DNA from 2 places in the Leeuwenhoekiella sp. W20_SRS_FM14 genome. Region 2 is predicted to be linked to the other one. Evidence: riboswitches for the same ligand, from Rfam matches in the RefSeq annotation. Region 2 holds a riboswitch; the other holds the start of a gene.

Region 1 (9,525 bases), on a different contig from region 2:
TTTACCAATTCTTCGTAATACGGTCTCAACTTTTTAGAATCTGGCGGCACCGGTGCTTTTGAATATAAATCGTAGGGATTAAATTTCTTAACCCACTCAAACATCTCGTGATCCTTTTGAGTCATTAAATGTGCATATGCATTTTCCCTATGTTGTGAGTAAAACGAGTGATACCGTATCATATACAAAGCAGGTTCGGGCAGATAGTCTTTAAGAATCTGATACAGATATTCATCGTGTCCCCAACTCATTTTAACCGTATCTAGACCACAATTTTCTTCATAAACACCTAGTTTAGTATTATACTTTTCATTGTAAGTATCAGGATTGTCTTTAAAAAACTCCGGATAAACTATTTTGTCTGAAAAAGCACACCCTACCGGGAAAGTATCTCCTACTACTGCCCATTGTGGCTCTCCAAAAAGACATAATACTTTGCCAACATCGTGTAAAAATCCGGTAAGCACAAACCAGTCTGGGTGACCGTCTGCACGTATAGCTTCAGATGTTTGTAATAAATGCTGTAATTGATCTAAATCAATATCAGGATCACTATCGTCTACAAGCGTATTTAGGAAGTCAATGGCTTCCCAAATAGACATTTCTCTACGATCAAATTTTAAAAATTCATTTTCCTTTTGAGTAACAAAGTCATACGTCTGGAATTTATGATTTACGCGGTAAAATTCTTTAACAGTATCTACCCGATCTGAATCTATATAGTTTCTAAATTCTTCCTCACTTTTCTCTGAAGGTTCCGGATCTGGATATCTGTTTAATAAGTCATCTTCCCAATCGTCTAGATTATGCATAGGGCCGTTTGCTGTAGCATCCATAATATATATTTTTTAATTAAACTTTTTTTGTTGGCACATAGTTAAAGAGTTGACTAAAACGTCTTGAAACCTCTATAAATTTACTAAAATCAACAATTCGCAATCGATTTCGGATTTATTTAATCTAAAAATTTAAAATCCTAAATATTAGGTAATCGATATGCTTTACAAGAATAGATTTAATCTTTATTACGCATATGGATAAACTATGCAGTTATATGTACAACCTCGCCATATCCATTGCAAAAACTGTAGTTTTATAAGAGATCACATAAATATTATTGAGCATCTAGAGAATACCAGAATATTAATAGTTTGGTATTTACTGCTTCGGTAATCTGTCTTAAAACTGTTATCTTTGAATTGGCTTTAGGGGTATTCTATCTAGAATTGAGACAGTCCCTTTGAACCTGTTTGGTTAACACCAGCGTAGGGAAAAGTATCAGAATTTCTACTCCAGAAAGAGCAGTATCCTCTAGCCGTAAATTTAAAAAACATACGCAATGAACGAGAACCTCTGGCAACATATTTTAACCGTAAGAAATCAATCACCTCTAGTACAAAACATCACAAATTATGTAGTGATGAATAACACTGCAAATGCACTTCTCGCCATTGGCGCATCTCCTATTATGGCGCACGCACACCATGAGATGGCTTCTATGCAAAAAATATGCAACGCACTTGTAATTAATATAGGCACCTTAGATGAGTACTGGGTAGAATCTATGCTCATTGCAGCAACCGAGGCAAATCACAATAATAAACCCTGGATTTTAGATCCGGTGGGCGCAGGTGCTACGCCATATCGCGATGAGGTTTTAAATAGACTTTTAGAACTTAAACCTGCTGCAATACGTGGCAATGCGTCAGAAATCCTGGCATTAGCAAAACACAATAAAACACAAACTAAAGGTGTTGATAGTACTGCGTCTAGTCTTGAAGCTATAGATGCTGCCAGATACTTAACTAAAGAATTTGGATGTCTTGTAGTAATCTCTGGCGAAACTGATGTTATTGTAAATGAAGGTCAAGAATTTAAATTAAATAACGGCAATGCATTAATGACAAAAATCACGGGTATGGGGTGCTCTGCAACCGCCATACTTGCTGCATTTATTGCCGTAATTACTAATAAAACTGAAGCTGCAGTTGCAGCAACTGCCCTAATTAGTATTGCAGGGGAACTCGCTGCAAGAAACAGCGCAGGTCCAGGAAGTTTACAAATGAATATTCTGGACAAATTGTATAACATCACAGAAACCGAATTTTTACAGCATATTAAACTCTCTAATTAAATGAATATAAATTCATTTCCGTACCGCTTATATTTAGTCATATCTGAGGAAGCATGTGCTGGCAAAGACTTTCTAAAATTAGCAGAAGAGGCTGTTAAAGGTGGTGTAGACCTTATACAACTACGCGAAAAAAACACTACACATAACTGTTTTTTAGACAAAGCTATTCGGTTAAAAGAAGTGCTTTCTAAATATGATGTTCCGTTAATAATTAATGACAATCTAAGCGTTGCTCAGGAAGCAAAAGCTTACGGAATACACGTAGGTAATAATGATATTAACCCTACAGCAATTAGAAAAGACTGGGAAACCTGTAATTTATTGGGCTACTCTATTGAGTATCTAGAACAGCTATATAACGAGCAAACCTATACATCAGATTATCTGGGAATAAGTCCGGTGTTTAAAACTCCCACAAAAACCGATACCGTCACTGCCTGGGGAATAGAAGGATTACAGCTAATTAGAAATGCTACCGAAAAACCTCTGGTTGCAATAGGCAGTATAAAAGCATCAAATACAAGAGAGATAATTGAAGCTGGTGCAGATTGTGTGGCTGTTGTTTCGGCAATATGTGGTGCAGATAATCCTCAAAAAGCAGCTTCTTTAATACGTAATGAAATTGAAAAAGCTTCAAAATATAAACACAACTTAAGCTAGCTCATGAAAAATTATACATATCCTTCTGTCTTGAGTATTGCAGGTTTTGACGGCAGTGGTGGCGCTGGATTACAAGCAGATCTAAAAACCATTTCTGCTCTGGGGTGTTATGCTACTACGGTATTAACAGCACTACCCGTTCAAAACACAACCGGAGTCAAGTCAATTTTCTCAATTCCTGTATCTGTAGTTGATGAGCAATTAGCTTCTATTTTTGATGATATATTACCTTCCGCAGTAAAAATAGGAATGGTACATACCCCGCAACTGGTGGAAACTATTGCAAGATACCTCAACCAGCATCCTAGTACACCTGTTGTTTTTGACCCCGTTATGGTAGCTACCAGTGGTCATAAATTGATTGAAGAAGCAACAAAAAAAAGTCTTGTCACTCATTTGTTTCCAGTCGCTTCAATCATTACACCTAATATGGATGAGGCTGCGTTGTTAGCCAAAATGGACGTAAAAAATCTCGACGACATGTATGTTGCTGGTCAAAAAATTTTACAACTAGGATGCAAATCGGTTTTATTAAAAGGTGGACATTTAAAAGAAAGCACCCTTACTTCGCTCTATTTCAAAGAAGACGGAAGCGTTTTAGAATATTCCTTTGAGCGTTATGAAACCCAAAATATGCACGGATCTGGTTGTACGCTTTCTTCGGCGATTGCTTCGTATATCGCACAAGGCGAAACCTTAGAGCGTGCAGTACAATTAGGACAGAACTATGTGCATAAAGCAATCTATCACGCAAAAGATGTGGTGATAGGTAACGGTAACGGACCATTAAATCACTTTTTTGATCCTCAAAAACTTATAAAAAATGAAATGGAGTAATATTAGCTGGGAACGAATTCGACCTATATACGACACGATAATTAAAATGCCATTCATCAATCAATTAGCAGATGGATCGCTACCTCTTGAGCAGTTTCAATTTTATATTCAGCAAGATTCAATTTATTTAGAAAATTTTGGGAGAGCACTGGCATTAATCGCAGCACGTTGTCACGACGTGCAGGATATTCTTGCTTATACTCGCTTTGCTGAAGGAGCTATTATTGTTGAAAATGCCTTACACGAATCCTTTTTTAATGATTTTAAAATCACCAAGTCACAGCAAATAAGTCCTGCCTGCCATCACTATATTCACTTTTTAAAAAGTACAGCCGCACTAGATCAGGTTGAAGTTGCAATGGCAGCGGTATTACCGTGCTTTTGGATTTATAAAGAAGTAGGTGATTTTATTTATGCTAATCAAACCTCAAAAAATAATCCTTATCAAAAATGGATTGATACTTATGCCGGCGAAGAATTTGGATTGCTTGTAGATCAAGCAATTGCCATATGCGATAGAGTAGCACAAAACTGTAGTCAAAGTCAACTTGAAAAAATGCACAATGCCTTTTACACGGGTTGTCAACTTGAATTTATGTTTTGGGATAGTGCTTCTAAACTGAATAGCTGGGAGGTCTAATTGTTAAAATTCAATCAAATAAAATAAATTTTGTCACGCAGGCATAAACCTATCGTCATTAAGATAAGTAAGTAAGATTGACAAAATGTTTTCTTTATATTTATTTGGATTAGCCGCCTTTAATATCGAAATCAATAAGCGTTAATTATATATTTCAAAATCCCTTAGATTATTCTAAGGGATTTTTTTTTGCTCATAGACGTAGTCAAATTAACCGAATCAAAAATTAATGAGATAGGTTTACATTTCTCAAACTACTACAAAACGAGTTTAAGTCTAAGCCGTGAACTTTTAGATTTTCAAATCTGCCAATTGGATAAAAGAAACTTTTCTAAATAGATATAAAGTATTCAAAATGTGTAAATCCCGCTTCTGGTTTTTAACAAATATTTAATAAACATTGCTAAAACCCTAACTATCAATACTCCGTACATATTGAGTATCCTAACGGATGTAACTCTTAATTAATCCAAAATACTCAATATTATGAAACACATTTTTACCAAAATTAGTATGCTTTCACTGGCTCTTTTGAGTCTAAGTAGTTGCGACAATGATGACTATTCTGAAGATCCTATTGCAATTGCAACTTGTGATGACGGGATAATGAATGGTACAGAAACAGGTATCGATTGTGGTGGCTCTTGTGCGCCTTGTGCTGTTCCTGTTACTCCGGGAAGACGTTCTGAGCTTTATGTTACAAACACAAACGCTTCAAATCCTTCAATTTTCAAATACAGTATTTCTGGAGATTCACTAGTAACTTTTACTACAAATTCTACAGTAACCGAAGGGATTTATTACAATGCTGCTTCAGATTTGTTAGTACAAGCCGCTGCAATGCCATCTGGTGTATTGCAAGCGTTCTCCGGTACAAGTGCCCTTGACACCTCAACTCTAACGGCAGACTTTACGAGCTCTGCAGATTTAACTAGCCCAAGAGAGATTGCTGTAATAGGCGATACTTATGTGGTTTCAGACAATTCTGACAATACCTTTTATGTATATACATTAAATGGTTCTAGTTTTAGTCTCACTGCAACTGTAGATATTCAATTTCCTGTTTGGGGAATTGCATTTAGAGGAAATGATTTGTACGCAGTAGTAGATGGTCCTGGCTCTAATGAACTTGCCGTATTTGCAGATTTTGCTGCTAATGCATCAACGGGCACTTTAAATCCTACTAAGCGAGTAACGATTGAAGGTATCGTGAGAACACACGGTTTGACATACGATGGCAATGATGATGTTATGATAATGACAGATATAGGTAGTGCTGCTGATGCAAATAATGATGGTGGTTTTCACATGATTTCTAATTTTTCAACAAAATTTGATGCTTTATCAGATGGTGAAGTTTTACCATTAAGTATGCAAGTACGTGTTGCAGGATCAAACACGATGATGGGAAATCCTATTGATGTTGCTTACGACTCTGAAACTGATGCAGTTTACATTTCTGAAGTAGGAAACGGTAAAGTATTAGGGTTTACGAGTATCGGAACTGGTGGTAACTTAACACCTTCGTTTTCTAAAGATCTTGCAGGAGCTTCTTCAATATACTTCTCGAGCGACGAGACAGATGGTAAAACCGGAATGGCTTCTATGAATAAAATGACACAATTATATACTACTAGTACTGCTAATGGTGATATAACAATTTATGATGGTTCTGGTGCTACGTTAAAAACTGTTACCTCTGGTGCTACAGGTTCTGAAGGTATTTTCTACTCTGCACTTACAGATGTTTTAATTCAGGGAGCTCGCACACCTGCAGCGCAACTAGAATACTATAGCGCATTCTCTGGCGCAGCGATGACTGCGACAGCAAGTTTTACAAGTACTGCTAACGCAAACTTAACAAGCCCAAGAGAGATCGCCGTTTATGGCAATAAAGTTGTAGTTGCTGATAACGCAAGTGGAATGTTATTTGTTTACTCGTATTCTGGTACTGCATTTACTCTTGTAAATTCATTTACTCCAGATTTTGTAGATCTAACAGGGGGAACATTAAGAAGCGTTTGGGGTATTACATTTAAAGGTAATGACCTTCTTGCTGTAATTGACGGACCTGGTTCTAACCAACTCGCAGTATTTGAAGACTTTTTAACGGCAAATACTACAGACGGTTCTATATCTGCTACTAAAACTATAGGTATAGCAGGAATCGTAAGAACACATGGTATTGATTATAGTGAAGCAGATGATGTACTTGTTATGACAAATATAGGTCTTGCTGCAGGTGGTGCGATTGACGGTGGAATTCACGTAGTACAAAACTTTAACGCATTACTTACTGCAACTGCCGATGGCGGTACCATTGCAACAAGTAATCAAAATATAATTACTGGAGCTGCAACATTAATGAATAACCCTATAGATGTTGCTTACGACCATAAGACTAAAACAGTATTTGTAGTAGATGTTGCGCAGGGCGCAGTTTATGCATTTGCAAATGCACTTACTCAAGGTGGTAATATCGCTCCTACAGTTAACAATACGCTAGCAGCTGCCGCTTCTATGTATTTATACAATAATTAAGCCCCTGACTTTATCTAATCTAAATTTAAAAGGCTCCTATTTGGGAGCCTTTTTTAATTAAAAATAACTTTGAAAAAAATGTACCATTAATAATAGCCACCCTACAGCAAGCAACAAACCTCCTAATGGAGTTATAGGTCCTAAAAATCGCATTTTAGTTCCTGCAGCACTATTAAGGCAAAGACCGTAAATGGAAAAAGAAAATAAAAATGTACCAAGGCTGAAACATATAATAATTACTGATTCTAAACGCGAATTAAAATTAAGATTGAAGCTTAAAACCAATAATAGAATGGCGTGATACATTTGATATTTTATTCCAGTCTCAAAACTTCTCATTTGATCTTCATTTAATTTTTTCTTGAGCGCATGAGCACCAAAAGCACCAAACACAATTGCTAAAAAACCAAAAAACGATCCAAAAAACTGACATACTAAAATTACCATAATTTATAATTGAATAGAATTTAAAGGTAAATTTTGAGAACTATTTAAACACAACTTTGAGCTGAAAATTATATCTTCAAAAAATGAATTTGAAAAATTATATTACAGACGTACTTAACTTCCCTAAAGAAGGGATAACTTTTAAAGATATTAGTCCCCTACTCGCTAATCCTGAAGCTACAAACAAAGCTGTAGAGCTACTTGCAAAGGGTTTATACGGTTTTGATGCTACAAAAATTGTAGGTATAGAAAGCAGAGGATTTTTATTAGGCATTCTTTTAGCCCAAAAATTAAAACTGGGTTTTGTGCCTATAAGAAAGCCGGGGAAATTACCGGGAGCAGTAATTAGCCAAAGCTATGCGCTTGAGTATGGTGTAGATTCTATCGAAATTCAGGAGAACAGTATTAGACCCGGAGATTTAGTTATTGTTCACGATGATGTTTTAGCAACTGGCGGGACCGCAGCAGCAGCTTGTAAACTAGTAGAAAAATGTGGAGGTACTGTAGTACAATGTAATTTTTTAATGGAACTAAATTTCCTGGAAGGAAGATCTAAAATTAGCAACTATCCACTTCATAGCATTGTACATTACTAGTCTAAGGAGTTTTTAGTAACCCATAATTTATATCCAAAAAGCGCCAATTGAAATTTGCTAGCCTTAGTAAGGTCTAACTCTTTTTTAGTAAAACTGGGCAAAACCCTTTTATTGATTTTTGCCAAAGTTTTAAATAGTTGCTTTTTCATAAACTTCAAATTTTAAACTTTAAAGATCTATTTCTTTCAAATTTAGATTATTAAACACAATTCTGAGCGCGCTTTCAGAAAGTGTTAAGACTTCATTTTTTAGCTGAATAGTGTCTCAATAATTGTAAGAATTAAAGTTACCATAACTGTGATTTTTTGATTGATAAATGATTTGTTCTACAAAGAATGCAAGTAAAAATCACATCTACAATTATTTCAAGCATTATTAATGCAATTGAATACAGTATTGTAAGTATAAAAATGAAATATGCTACATATTACAATACCTCGTTCTTACTTTCGATTACATACATTAATTAAACAGACAGCTAAGTATAAAATATGAAACAATTACAGGGTTCTATTTTAAGTAATTTTAATATTCTAGGGGTTTTTGAGGCTAATTTGACATAAAAATAACCTACTCATCATATTTAATAAAAAAGACCTGCAATTCAAAATAAGAAAAGCAGGTCTTAAAAGTTGATTTATTACAAATACTAATTGTTACCTTTTTTCAGTTTAATTATGATAACTCCTGTTTTCCCTTTCATTTGATCTTTATATTCTTTTGTCTGTTCTTCACCTTTAAGAACATTTATAGATTCTATAGTAGCAGGATCTATGCTATTTAAATTTTTATTCTCCACAACTTTACCATCTATTACGATTAGAGCTTTTGAGGATTCATTTTCAGCATTTTGATCTTTAACATATTTTGCATTTGAATGTTTCTCGCGCAACTCAATTTTAATAGGTTTTTCTTCTTCATCAATTTTCTGATTAATGGATTTACTTTGCTTCTCCATTTCTTCACGTTGCTGATCAAGTTCTAACCTTCGCGCGTCCATTTCTTCACGTCTTTTATCCATTTCCTCACGGCGCTTCTCCATTTCTGCTCTACGCTCATCCATTTGAGCACGACGAGCATCCATTTGTTCTTGCATAGCATCACTACCACTTACAACTGTATTTGTACCTGAACGTTGTGTGATACTATTTGAAGCAGAAACCACTCCAAAACTTCCATCTTCAGATCTATAAATAACAATATCTCCTATAGGGTTTGAGCTATTGTAAGACGAGCTTGATTTGCTACCAGATTCTTCATCTACCACATTTAAAGTTATAGATGTAATTAAGCCCTGGCTGTTGTATTTAAGCTTTGAATACTTTAGCAAAACCTTGTATTCAGATTTCAACTCTTTTACTAAAGCATCTAATTCTGCTTTTGTGGCAGATTTAGAAATCACCTTTTTAAATTCTTTTGAGTTGGTCATAGGTGATTCAGTATTTGGAGTTAATTCTATAACTGGATTTGTTTTCATTTCTGAAGTTTTACCAGTTTCTTTTTGAGAGGTTGCTACTGACACAGATTGTGCAGCTTGCTCCGCTGAAACAGTAGCATTTTCCGCCTCGCTTTCCGAAGTATAGCTTACAACTTCTTTTACATTGAAACTCCACATAAATGCTGCCATTACCGGTAAAACCAGAAGCATTTTCCACTTATTGATCCTTTTT
Region 2 (9,525 bases):
TACGCCTTCTGTTGTATTTACCCAGCCACAACTGGCAACTGTAGGTTTTAATGAAAAAGAAGCCAGAGAGCAGGGTTATGATATTGTAGTACGGGAAGAAAATGTGCCTACATGGTATAACTCAAAACGAATGAATCAAAATTGCTATGCCTTTAAAACAATCGTTGATAAAGAAACAGGTTATATTTTAGGAGCACATCTATTAAGTTGGGATGCCGCAGAAACTATAAATATGTTTGTTATGGCAATGTGCGGCAAACTAGATGTAAACACCTTAAAAGAGATGGTTTTTACTTATCCCAGCTGGTCTAACGATATTAAATCTATGATTTAAACCGCTCTTTAAGTTTATTAATAGGGTTTGTTTCCCGATTGCGATAGCCGTGCAATCCTGAAGAAATTACGAGTAATAAAGTTCCTAATAATGCAAAATAGGCAACACTTTCCAGGTTGTCTTTATGTCTTATGAATATGGCAAAAAGCGCCCATGCGCCTACCATTGCAAATTCGCGCATATTGCGCAGGTTAATCATAAGCAGATTTATAAACACAGCAATAGTAATTAACGTCATCGTAGCAATAATCTGGGTTAACTGGCTGCCGGCTAGATCTAATTTTACTAAAAATGCTGAAATGTTTGCAATGACTGCAACCGCTACCCAACCGCTGTAAATACAAATAGGCCACCATACAAATGCTATAATTTCTATAGGAGCATCCCAGCGTTCCATATATGTTTTTAAAACAATTTTAAGCAGACAAAAAAGCATCCCAATTATTATAAATACGGAAAGCCAGACGTAATCATACGTAAAAGCAACCACCCATAATGCGTTAAGTACATTTACACTCGTAAACCAGAAACCTGCTTGCTCGATATGCGGAGTATCTTTTTTACTGAAAAAGGCGCGTCTAATGCCAAATACTGCATACGCCAATAAACCCAGAAAAATAACACCCCAGATTGAAAAAGCATAACCCGCAGGCGTAAACAGATTGTCATAACGATTACTTACTTCGCCAATAGTAGTATTATTCCAGCGTTGTGCTTGTGATAAGCCATTAACGGTAATAACCAGAAGTACCGAAAGCAAATTGAGTATAGCGAGTTTCTTTTTCATAGATTTCGATTTGTATAAAAAATCAAATTAGTATTCTGAGTCTGTCAAAATATTTAGGTATTTAAACTATCCAGCATTGATAATAATTTGAAAGACTTAAAATAGTATCATTTCATTGCGTTAGAGCAGCTTTCTATTGAACCTGTATTACCTCTTTTTTTGTTACGGCAAAAACAGCATCTCCAGGTTTTGGTTCCAGATAATAGTTTCCGGTAAATGTACCGAAAGCCGGTAAGATCAATTGATTTTCAGTCTTAAAGAAACATGAAAGTTTTAAAACCTGACGGCCTATTCCGCCCAGACGAATTCCCGGATGTATATGTCCGCAAAAATTGAAAAAGCCTTCAGTTTCCTCCGGGTGATGCGTAAGTAAAAACGTCCCGGTTTTAATTTCAGAATATATGGGAACTCCCAGTTTTTCATATTTCAGCGGAGCAATAATATCATGATTTCCTGCTACAAGAATGATATTTTCTTCTCGGGAGGCAACCCAGTCTTCAAATAAATTCCATTCGGTGTTTAAACTGCTGTGAAACAAATCGCCCAGAAAGCAAATGCCTTTAGGTTTAAAAGAATCTGCAATGCGTGAAAGTTGTATAAAATTTTCGGCTACAGCCTTGTAAGGCACAGCGCTTCCGTGTTTTCTAAAATGGGAAACTTTTCCCAGATGTACATCTGCAATAAGAAGCGTCTCCTGTTCTACCCAATAAATACCACCTGCAGGATGTAAAACAAAGGTATTATCGAGTATGGTAATAGTTTGATTCATAGCGCTGCAAATTTCAGTCTTTTTAGCCACTTCTTAAACGCAGACGCATAAAAAATGCCGAAGCAGTACTTCGGCATTTTAAAAATTTATAATAATGATATTGTTACATATCGTAATTAAGCATCCAGTTTACACCATATTTATCGCGTACACGAGCGTAATAGGCATTCCAGCTGGTTTCTTGTGGTTTTGCAAGACTTTGGCCTTCTGCAGATAACTTATTAAATAATTCGCTTACTTCATCTTTACTCTCAAGATCAACGCCCAGTTGCACTTGATTGCCGTGCTGTAAGGGTGTATCTGGAGAAGCATCATATGCCATTAAATGAATTCCTTTTCCTTTAAGCTCTGCATGCTGTAGTTTATCTCTATAACTTCCCGGAATATCAATGTCTTTCCCTTCGTAAGTTTCTTTGTTAATGATATCTCCACCAAAACAGTCTTTATAAAAATTTAAAGCTTCTTGACACTCACCTCTAAAGGTTAAATATGGTTTTACTGTTTTCATAATTTTTGATTTTTTAGTTATTCTAAAATTACAAAGCGAGGCGTGTATTTATGGGCTCTTTCGTGTTATTTTGTTCTTAATCAAAGGCTAAATAATGTTAAGTAGGAGAATGCCTTTTTAAAATTTTCAAATCATAAGTGCAGTAGGTCTCCAATTTATGTATAGCTTTACGTTGTAAACTTTAGGGGCGCTGATAGCAATATCGGCTGAGATAGTACCCTTTGAACCTGATCTGGTTAGTACCAGCGAAGGGAAAAGTGAAAACTTTCCACAATAGATAGGATCTTTTATAAAGATTCCATTCAAACGGGTTGTTGCTTTTTGGCGTATGCCACCTTCAGTTTACAGTTTAAAACTATTTTAAATGATCATTGTAAACGTCAACAATCAATCACATTCTTTCGCTAAAGAGCTTTCGCTTTCAGAACTTTTAAACCATCTCAACATTGTGCAAAAAGGTATCGCTGTGGCTGTTAATAACGCCATTGTTACCCAAACTGCATGGAATGAATTTATGCTGAAAGATGGTGCTCTGGTACTTATCGTTAAAGCCACGCAAGGCGGATAGTATTATTGATTTGTGACACGTATAATTCTTAAAACTACCCGTTATGAAGACCGAAAAAATCCCAAAGCAACAAACCATTAGCCGAGCACCTTTTCCTAATTCAGAAAAAGTGTACGTAAGCGGCAGCCTGTACCCAGACCTTAAAGTGCCTATGCGCCAGATTTCTCTGGCAGATACGGTAGATAAATTTAATGGTAAGGTTGAAAAAAACGCGCCGGTTTTGGTGTATGACACCAGCGGTCCATTTACCGATCCTAATATTGAGATTGATGTAAAAAAAGGACTTGATCCCGTACGTAAAAAATGGATTCTAGACCGAAAAGACACCGTACAATTATCAGGGCTTTCTTCTGCTTACGGTCGTAAACAGGAAGAAAACCCTGCGCTCGATCATTTGCGCTTTGTACGCAATGCAAATCCGTTAAAGGCTGAAGCAGGCAAAAACGTAACTCAGATGCATTACGCGCGTCAGGGAATCATTACTCCTGAAATGGAGTATATCGCAATTCGCGAAAATCAAAAACTTGCCGAAATACAACACATTACCTCACAGCATCCTGGCAACAGTTATGAAGCGAGTATTCCAAAAGTGATTACCCCAGAATTTGTGCGTGATGAGGTGGCTCGCGGAAGAGCAATAATCCCGGCAAACATCAATCACCCGGAAGCAGAGCCTATGATTATAGGGCGTAATTTTTTAGTAAAAATAAATGCCAATATCGGTAACTCTGCAGTAAGTTCCTCCATTGAAGAAGAGGTAGAAAAAGCGGTATGGGCGTGCCGCTGGGGAGCAGACACCATAATGGATCTTTCTACAGGTAAAAATATTCACGAAACTCGGGAATGGATTTTACGCAACGCTCCTGTGCCCATAGGTACAGTTCCTATTTATCAGGCTTTAGAAAAAGTAAATGGCAAAGCCGAAGATTTAACCTGGGAGATTTTTAGAGACACGCTTATCGAGCAGGCAGAGCAGGGAGTAGATTATTTTACGATTCACGCCGGTGTACGTCTTAAGTATGTACCACATACAGCAAAACGCCTTACCGGAATTGTTTCTCGGGGAGGTTCTATAATGGCAAAATGGTGTCTCTCGCATCATAAAGAAAGCTTCTTATATGAGCATTTTGAGGATATCTGTGAGATTATGAAAGCCTATGACGTGTCATTCTCTTTAGGAGATGGTTTGCGTCCCGGAAGTATCGCAGATGCTAATGATTATGCGCAGTTTGCCGAGTTAGAAACGTTAGGCGAACTCACAAAAATCGCCTGGAAACACGATGTGCAATGTATTATTGAAGGTCCCGGGCACATCCCAATGCATATGATAAAAGAAAATATGGATAAGCAGCTTGAGGTGTGTGGGGAAGCTCCGTTTTACACATTGGGTCCCTTAACTACAGATATTGCTCCGGGCTATGATCACATCACCAGTGGTATAGGTGCTGCAATGATAGGCTGGTACGGTTGTGCGATGTTGTGTTATGTGACGCCTAAAGAGCACCTGGGCTTACCTAACAAAGAAGATGTAAAAACCGGTGTAATAACTTATAAAATTGCGGCACATGCGGCAGATCTTGCAAAAGGGCATCCGGGAGCGCAACATAGAGACGATGCGATGAGTAAAGCTCGGTTTGAATTTAGATGGGAAGATCAATTTAATTTAGCGCTCGATCCTGATACGGCTCGTGAATTTCACGACGAGACTTTACCCTCAGAAAATGCCAAAGTAGCTCACTTTTGTTCTATGTGCGGACCTAATTTTTGCTCGATGAAAATTAGTCAGGATGTGCGCAATTACGCTAAAGAAAATGGTTTAGAGACCGAAGAAGCACTCGAGAAGGGGATGAAGGAAAAGTCTGAAGAGTTTAAAAAACACGGAAGCGAAGTATATCTGTAAATCCTTAAAGATGCTGGTTGTTATTACTGCCGAAACATTTTTTACTGCTGAAATAACCCAAATTAAACAACTTATTGATTTGGGTTTAAAAACAGTTCACATCCGCAAACCACAAAATTCTTGTGCTGAATTGAAAAGTTGGTTGCAGCAGTTTGAGCCTCATTATTTAGCGACCATGATGCTACATCAGCATCATAAACTAGCTGAGGAATTTTGCTGTAAGGGAATGCATTTTAAAGAAATGAAGCGCAATACAGAGTCAGAAGCTTTTAGATTTCAATTAGAAAAACTTAAAAAGAAAGGGTTTCAGGTGAGTACTTCTTTTCACGAGATAAACGAACTCAATAGTTATTCAGCACTTTTTGATTACTGTTTTTTAAGTCCGGTTTTTACTTCGATTTCTAAAACAGAATATGAAGGGAAAGGGTTTAAAGTACACAATATCCCACAACAAATAATCGCTTTGGGCGGAATTACTTCAGAAAAAATTTCAGAAGTACACCAACGGGGATTTAGCGGAATTGCTGTTTTGGGCGCGATCTGGCTTTCTGAAAATCCCGTAGAAACTTTTATTAAAATCAAAGATGAGTATGAACACATTTATAGATAAAACCCGTGTAAATATGGAAATTTCTCATTTGCACTATATCTCTCAGGGTGCAGATGGCAAAGCCCATTTAGAACATATAGATCGGGTTTTAAAGGCAGGTTGCAATTGGGTTCAGCTGCGAATGAAAAATACAGCTTATGAAAAAGTTCTTGAGACTGCGCATAAAGCGAAAAAATTATGCGATGAATTCAATGCAAAACTCATTATAAATGATACTATGAGTATCGTTCAGGAGGTAGATGCAACCGGTGTTCATTTAGGGCAACAGGATATGTCAACCGCAGAAGCGCGAAAGATTTTAGGCGAGTCTAAAATAATTGGTGGTACTGCAAATACACTAGAGCAATGCTTAGATCACCTAAAAAATGGGGTTGACTATATAGGTTTAGGGCCGTTACGATTTACTTCAACTAAAAAAAAGCTGAGTCCGGTTTTAGGAATAGAAGGGTATTCAAGCGTGCTTCAGAAGTATTTAAAAAATCAAAATACAGTACCTATTATCGCTATTGGTGGCATTACCACAGAAGATTTTGAGGCATTAAAAAGCTGCGGAATACACGGTGTTGCGGTTTCAGGATTACTTACTCAATCACAGAACCTTGAAGAGCCTATTGAGCAGGTATTCAGCATTTGGCAAAACGTTTAAAAAATACATATGGAAAAATTAAGAATAGCAGATAAAACCTTCAGTTCAAGACTGTTTACAGGAACCGGAAAATTCAGCAGTTCGCAATTGATGCGCGATGCGATTTTAGCTTCAGAAAGTGAGCTGGTGACCGTTGCTTTAAAACGCGTAGAAGCAGGAAATACTGAGGATGATATGATAAGCAATCTTGCTCATGAAACCCTGCATCTCCTTCCCAATACCTCTGGAGTACGCACCGCAAAAGAAGCGGTTTTTGCAGCACAGATGGCTCGCGAAGCTTTACAAACTAACTGGGTTAAAGTGGAGATTCATCCAGATCCTAAATACTTATTACCCGATGCTATCGAAACTTTAAAAGCATGTGAAGAGCTGGTAAAATTAGGATTTGTGGTGATGCCCTACATACAGGCAGATCCGGTGTTGTGCAAGCGTCTTGAAGAAGTAGGTGCACAATGTGTGATGCCGCTGGGTTCGCCTATAGGCAGTAACAACGGACTTAAAACACGGAATTTTTTAGAAATCATTATAGCGCAAAGCAATGTGCCGGTTATCATAGATGCGGGGATTGGCAGACCGTCTCACGCGGCAGATGCTATGGAGCTGGGTGCCGATGCCGTTTTAGTAAATACAGCAATTGCTGTTTCTCCAGATCCTGTGAGGATAGCAAGAGCGTTTAAAATGGCTGTTGAAGCCGGTAGAATGGCATTTACAGCACGATTTGCACCGCAAGCTACACACGCACAGGCAAGCAGCCCACTAACTCAATTTCTGTATGACTAATTTTAAAGAGCACATAAACGCACATTCCTGGGATGCCGTTTTAGAATCTATTTTTTCTAAAACAGAACGCGATGTTCATTTAGCATTAGCTAATACTAAACCCACTCTCGAAGACTTTAAAGCTTTGATTTCGCCTGCGGCAAAACCTTTTTTAGAGCAAATGGCGGCAAAAAGCAAGGCGATTACGCAGAAACGGTTTGGCAATACCATGCAAATGTATGCGCCTTTGTATTTGAGTAATGAGTGTCAGAATATTTGTACCTATTGCGGCTTTAGTCTTACAAACAAAATTCCCAGAAAAACGCTGACTGATACAGAAATTCTTAAGGAAGCTCAGTTTCTAAAAGATAAAGGTTTTCAGCATATTTTGCTGGTTACCGGTGAAGCGAATCAGACGGTAGGCGTGGGGTATATTGCTAATGCGATACGCTTATTGAAACCGCATTTTGCAAACATTTCTATAGAAATACAGCCGTTAGATCAGGATGAGTACGTGCTTTTAATTAAAGAAGGTTTGTATGCCACACTAGTGTATCAAGAAACTTATCACGAGGCAACCTATAAAATACACCATCCAAAAGGGAAAAAATCAAACTTCGATTACCGGTTAGAAACACCAGATAGGTTAGGAAAAGCCGGAATTCATAAAATAGGAATCGGCGCTTTATTCGGGCTTGAAGATTGGCGAGCAGATAGTTTTTTTACAGCCTTACATCTCAAATATTTACAAAAAACCTATTGGAAAACGAAGTATTCTATTTCGTTCCCCAGATTGCGTCCTTTTAGTGGCGGTCTCGAACCTAAAGTAGCAATGACAGATCCAGATTTGCTGCAATTAATTTGTGCCTACCGCATTCTTGATGAAGATGTAGAACTGTCTATATCTACGCGCGAACAGGAAAAGTTTAGAGATCATATTGTGCATTTAGGAATCACTTCGATGAGTGCGGAGTCAAAAACAAATCCCGGAGGTTATGTGGTAGAACCGCAGTCTTTGGAGCAGTTTGAAATTTCAGATGAGCGCAGTACCGAGGTTATAGCTCAAATGTTACGCGATAGCGGTCGTGAACCGGTATGGAAAGATTGGGATCAAAACTGGTAAATGATGTTAACTACTAAAGATAAAAAGCGGTATTCCAGACATATTCTACTTGATGAGGTTAGAGAATTGGGGCAGCAAAAACTTAAAAATGCTAAAGTGCTTGTAATTGGCTGTGGTGGTTTAGGTTGTCCCGTTTTACAGTATTTAGCTGCTGCCGGAATAGGGCAATTAGGGATTATAGATGATGATCGCGTTGATGTTAGTAATCTGCAACGACAGATTTTATTTACAGAAAATCACGTCGGAACATTAAAAGTTGAAGCTGCAAAAGAGGTGTTAACCAGGCTGAATTCACATTTGAAAATTGCGACTTATCCCACACGCTTATCTGCGGAAAATGCACTCGATTTGTTTGATAAATATGATGTTATTGTTGAAGGTAGCGATAGTTTCAGTACAAAATACCTGGCGAATGATGCTGCGGTACTAACCAATAAGCCACTGGTCTTTGGATCTATTTTTAAGTTTGAAGGGCAGGTTTCTGTGTTTAATTACAAAAACGGCCCTACGTACCGTTGCCTGTACCCCGAGCCGGTTTCAGAAGCAGAAATGCCTACCTGTAGCGAAGTGGGTGTACTGGGAATTCTACCCGGAATTATAGGAATGTTTCAGGCAAATGAAGTGCTCAAGATTATTTTAGATTTGGGGAATGTGCTTTCTGGGAAACTTCTCATTTACAATAGTCTTGAAGCTTCTCAAATGCTACTTCCGTTTACAAAAAATGAGGCCATCAAAATCTCAGAACTTATTGAACTGGATTTGAGTTGTGCGATACCTTCAATTCCTGAAATAGATTATTCCGCCTACGCGGAAGCTCAAGAAATGTATTTTTTAGTAGATGTACGGGAACAGGAAGAACGGGAACATTTCAGTTTAGGTGGTTTGCACATTCCTTTAAATGAACTGTTGGCAAATCCTCAAGTACTCGCAGCGCAGGAGAACCTCGTATTGTATTGCGCCTCTGGAAAACGCAGTGCTAATGCGGTAAAAGCACTTATAGAATATTTTCCGCTTAAAAAAATAGTGAGTTTAAAAGGAGGAGTTTTAGCTGTTATTTCTACCGAAAACTAAATCTTATCTAGATACCTCAGCATATTCTTAATGCGATCCTCGAGTTTTTCACTACTCAGTTTTTCGCGTAGGCGATCTGTAATAATAGGGAAGGAGAACGGCGTTGCTTTCTGGCATTCTTTTACAATTATTTCTTGATTTTCGATGCGCTCTAAGGCAATACGCAAGCGGCCTTCTTCAAGTTGGTGCTCAAACGTCTCACGATACGCCTGCTGAAACAACAAATTTTCGGGTTCATAATCTCTGAATACTTCAAACAACAACTGACTATTGCTTTGCAGGTGTTTGTTTTTGACTATTTTCCCCGGAAATCCGGTAAACACCATCCCGCTGATGACCGCAATATCTCTAAATTTCCTTCGTGCCATTTCGGTACTGTTTAAGCTTTTTTGCAAGTCTTCAAATAAAAACTCTGAAGTAAAAAGATCATTATCGAGCACCTGTTGCATA

Evidence for each region. Region 2 has a riboswitch for thiamine pyrophosphate ahead of thiS (sulfur carrier protein ThiS). Riboswitches for the same ligand answer to the same signal wherever they lie in the genome.
Region 1: linked by a shared signal. The riboswitch ahead of thiM (hydroxyethylthiazole kinase) and the one ahead of thiS (sulfur carrier protein ThiS) in region 2 are both predicted to bind thiamine pyrophosphate.

Annotation. Positions count from the first base shown of each region.
Region 1 is NZ_JBGQOK010000003.1:249,751-259,275, forward strand. It holds gene ACEN25_RS07235 (inositol oxygenase family protein) at 1-836, opposite strand, end outside; TPP riboswitch at 1,198-1,289, shown strand; gene thiM (hydroxyethylthiazole kinase) at 1,340-2,134, shown strand; gene thiE (thiamine phosphate synthase) at 2,135-2,794, shown strand; gene thiD (bifunctional hydroxymethylpyrimidine kinase/phosphomethylpyrimidine kinase) at 2,798-3,631, shown strand; gene tenA (thiaminase II) at 3,618-4,271, shown strand; gene ACEN25_RS07260 (hypothetical protein) at 4,758-6,812, shown strand; gene ACEN25_RS07265 (DUF423 domain-containing protein) at 6,870-7,259, opposite strand; gene ACEN25_RS07270 (adenine phosphoribosyltransferase) at 7,343-7,855, shown strand; gene ACEN25_RS07275 (hypothetical protein) at 7,852-8,004, opposite strand; gene ACEN25_RS07280 (M56 family metallopeptidase) at 8,505-9,525, opposite strand, start outside.
Region 2 is NZ_JBGQOK010000004.1:289,448-298,972, forward strand. It holds gene ACEN25_RS09555 (dihydrolipoyl dehydrogenase family protein) at 1-334, shown strand, start outside; gene ACEN25_RS09560 (tryptophan-rich sensory protein) at 324-1,121, opposite strand; gene pdeM (ligase-associated DNA damage response endonuclease PdeM) at 1,255-1,890, opposite strand; gene ACEN25_RS09570 (VOC family protein) at 1,994-2,398, opposite strand; TPP riboswitch at 2,572-2,669, shown strand; gene thiS (sulfur carrier protein ThiS) at 2,763-2,966, shown strand; gene thiC (phosphomethylpyrimidine synthase ThiC) at 3,010-4,866, shown strand; gene ACEN25_RS09585 (thiamine phosphate synthase) at 4,877-5,476, shown strand; gene ACEN25_RS09590 (thiamine phosphate synthase) at 5,457-6,122, shown strand; gene ACEN25_RS09595 (thiazole synthase) at 6,132-6,902, shown strand; gene thiH (2-iminoacetate synthase ThiH) at 6,895-8,004, shown strand; gene moeB (molybdopterin-synthase adenylyltransferase MoeB) at 8,005-9,075, shown strand; gene ACEN25_RS09610 (ligase-associated DNA damage response DEXH box helicase) at 9,072-9,525, opposite strand, start outside.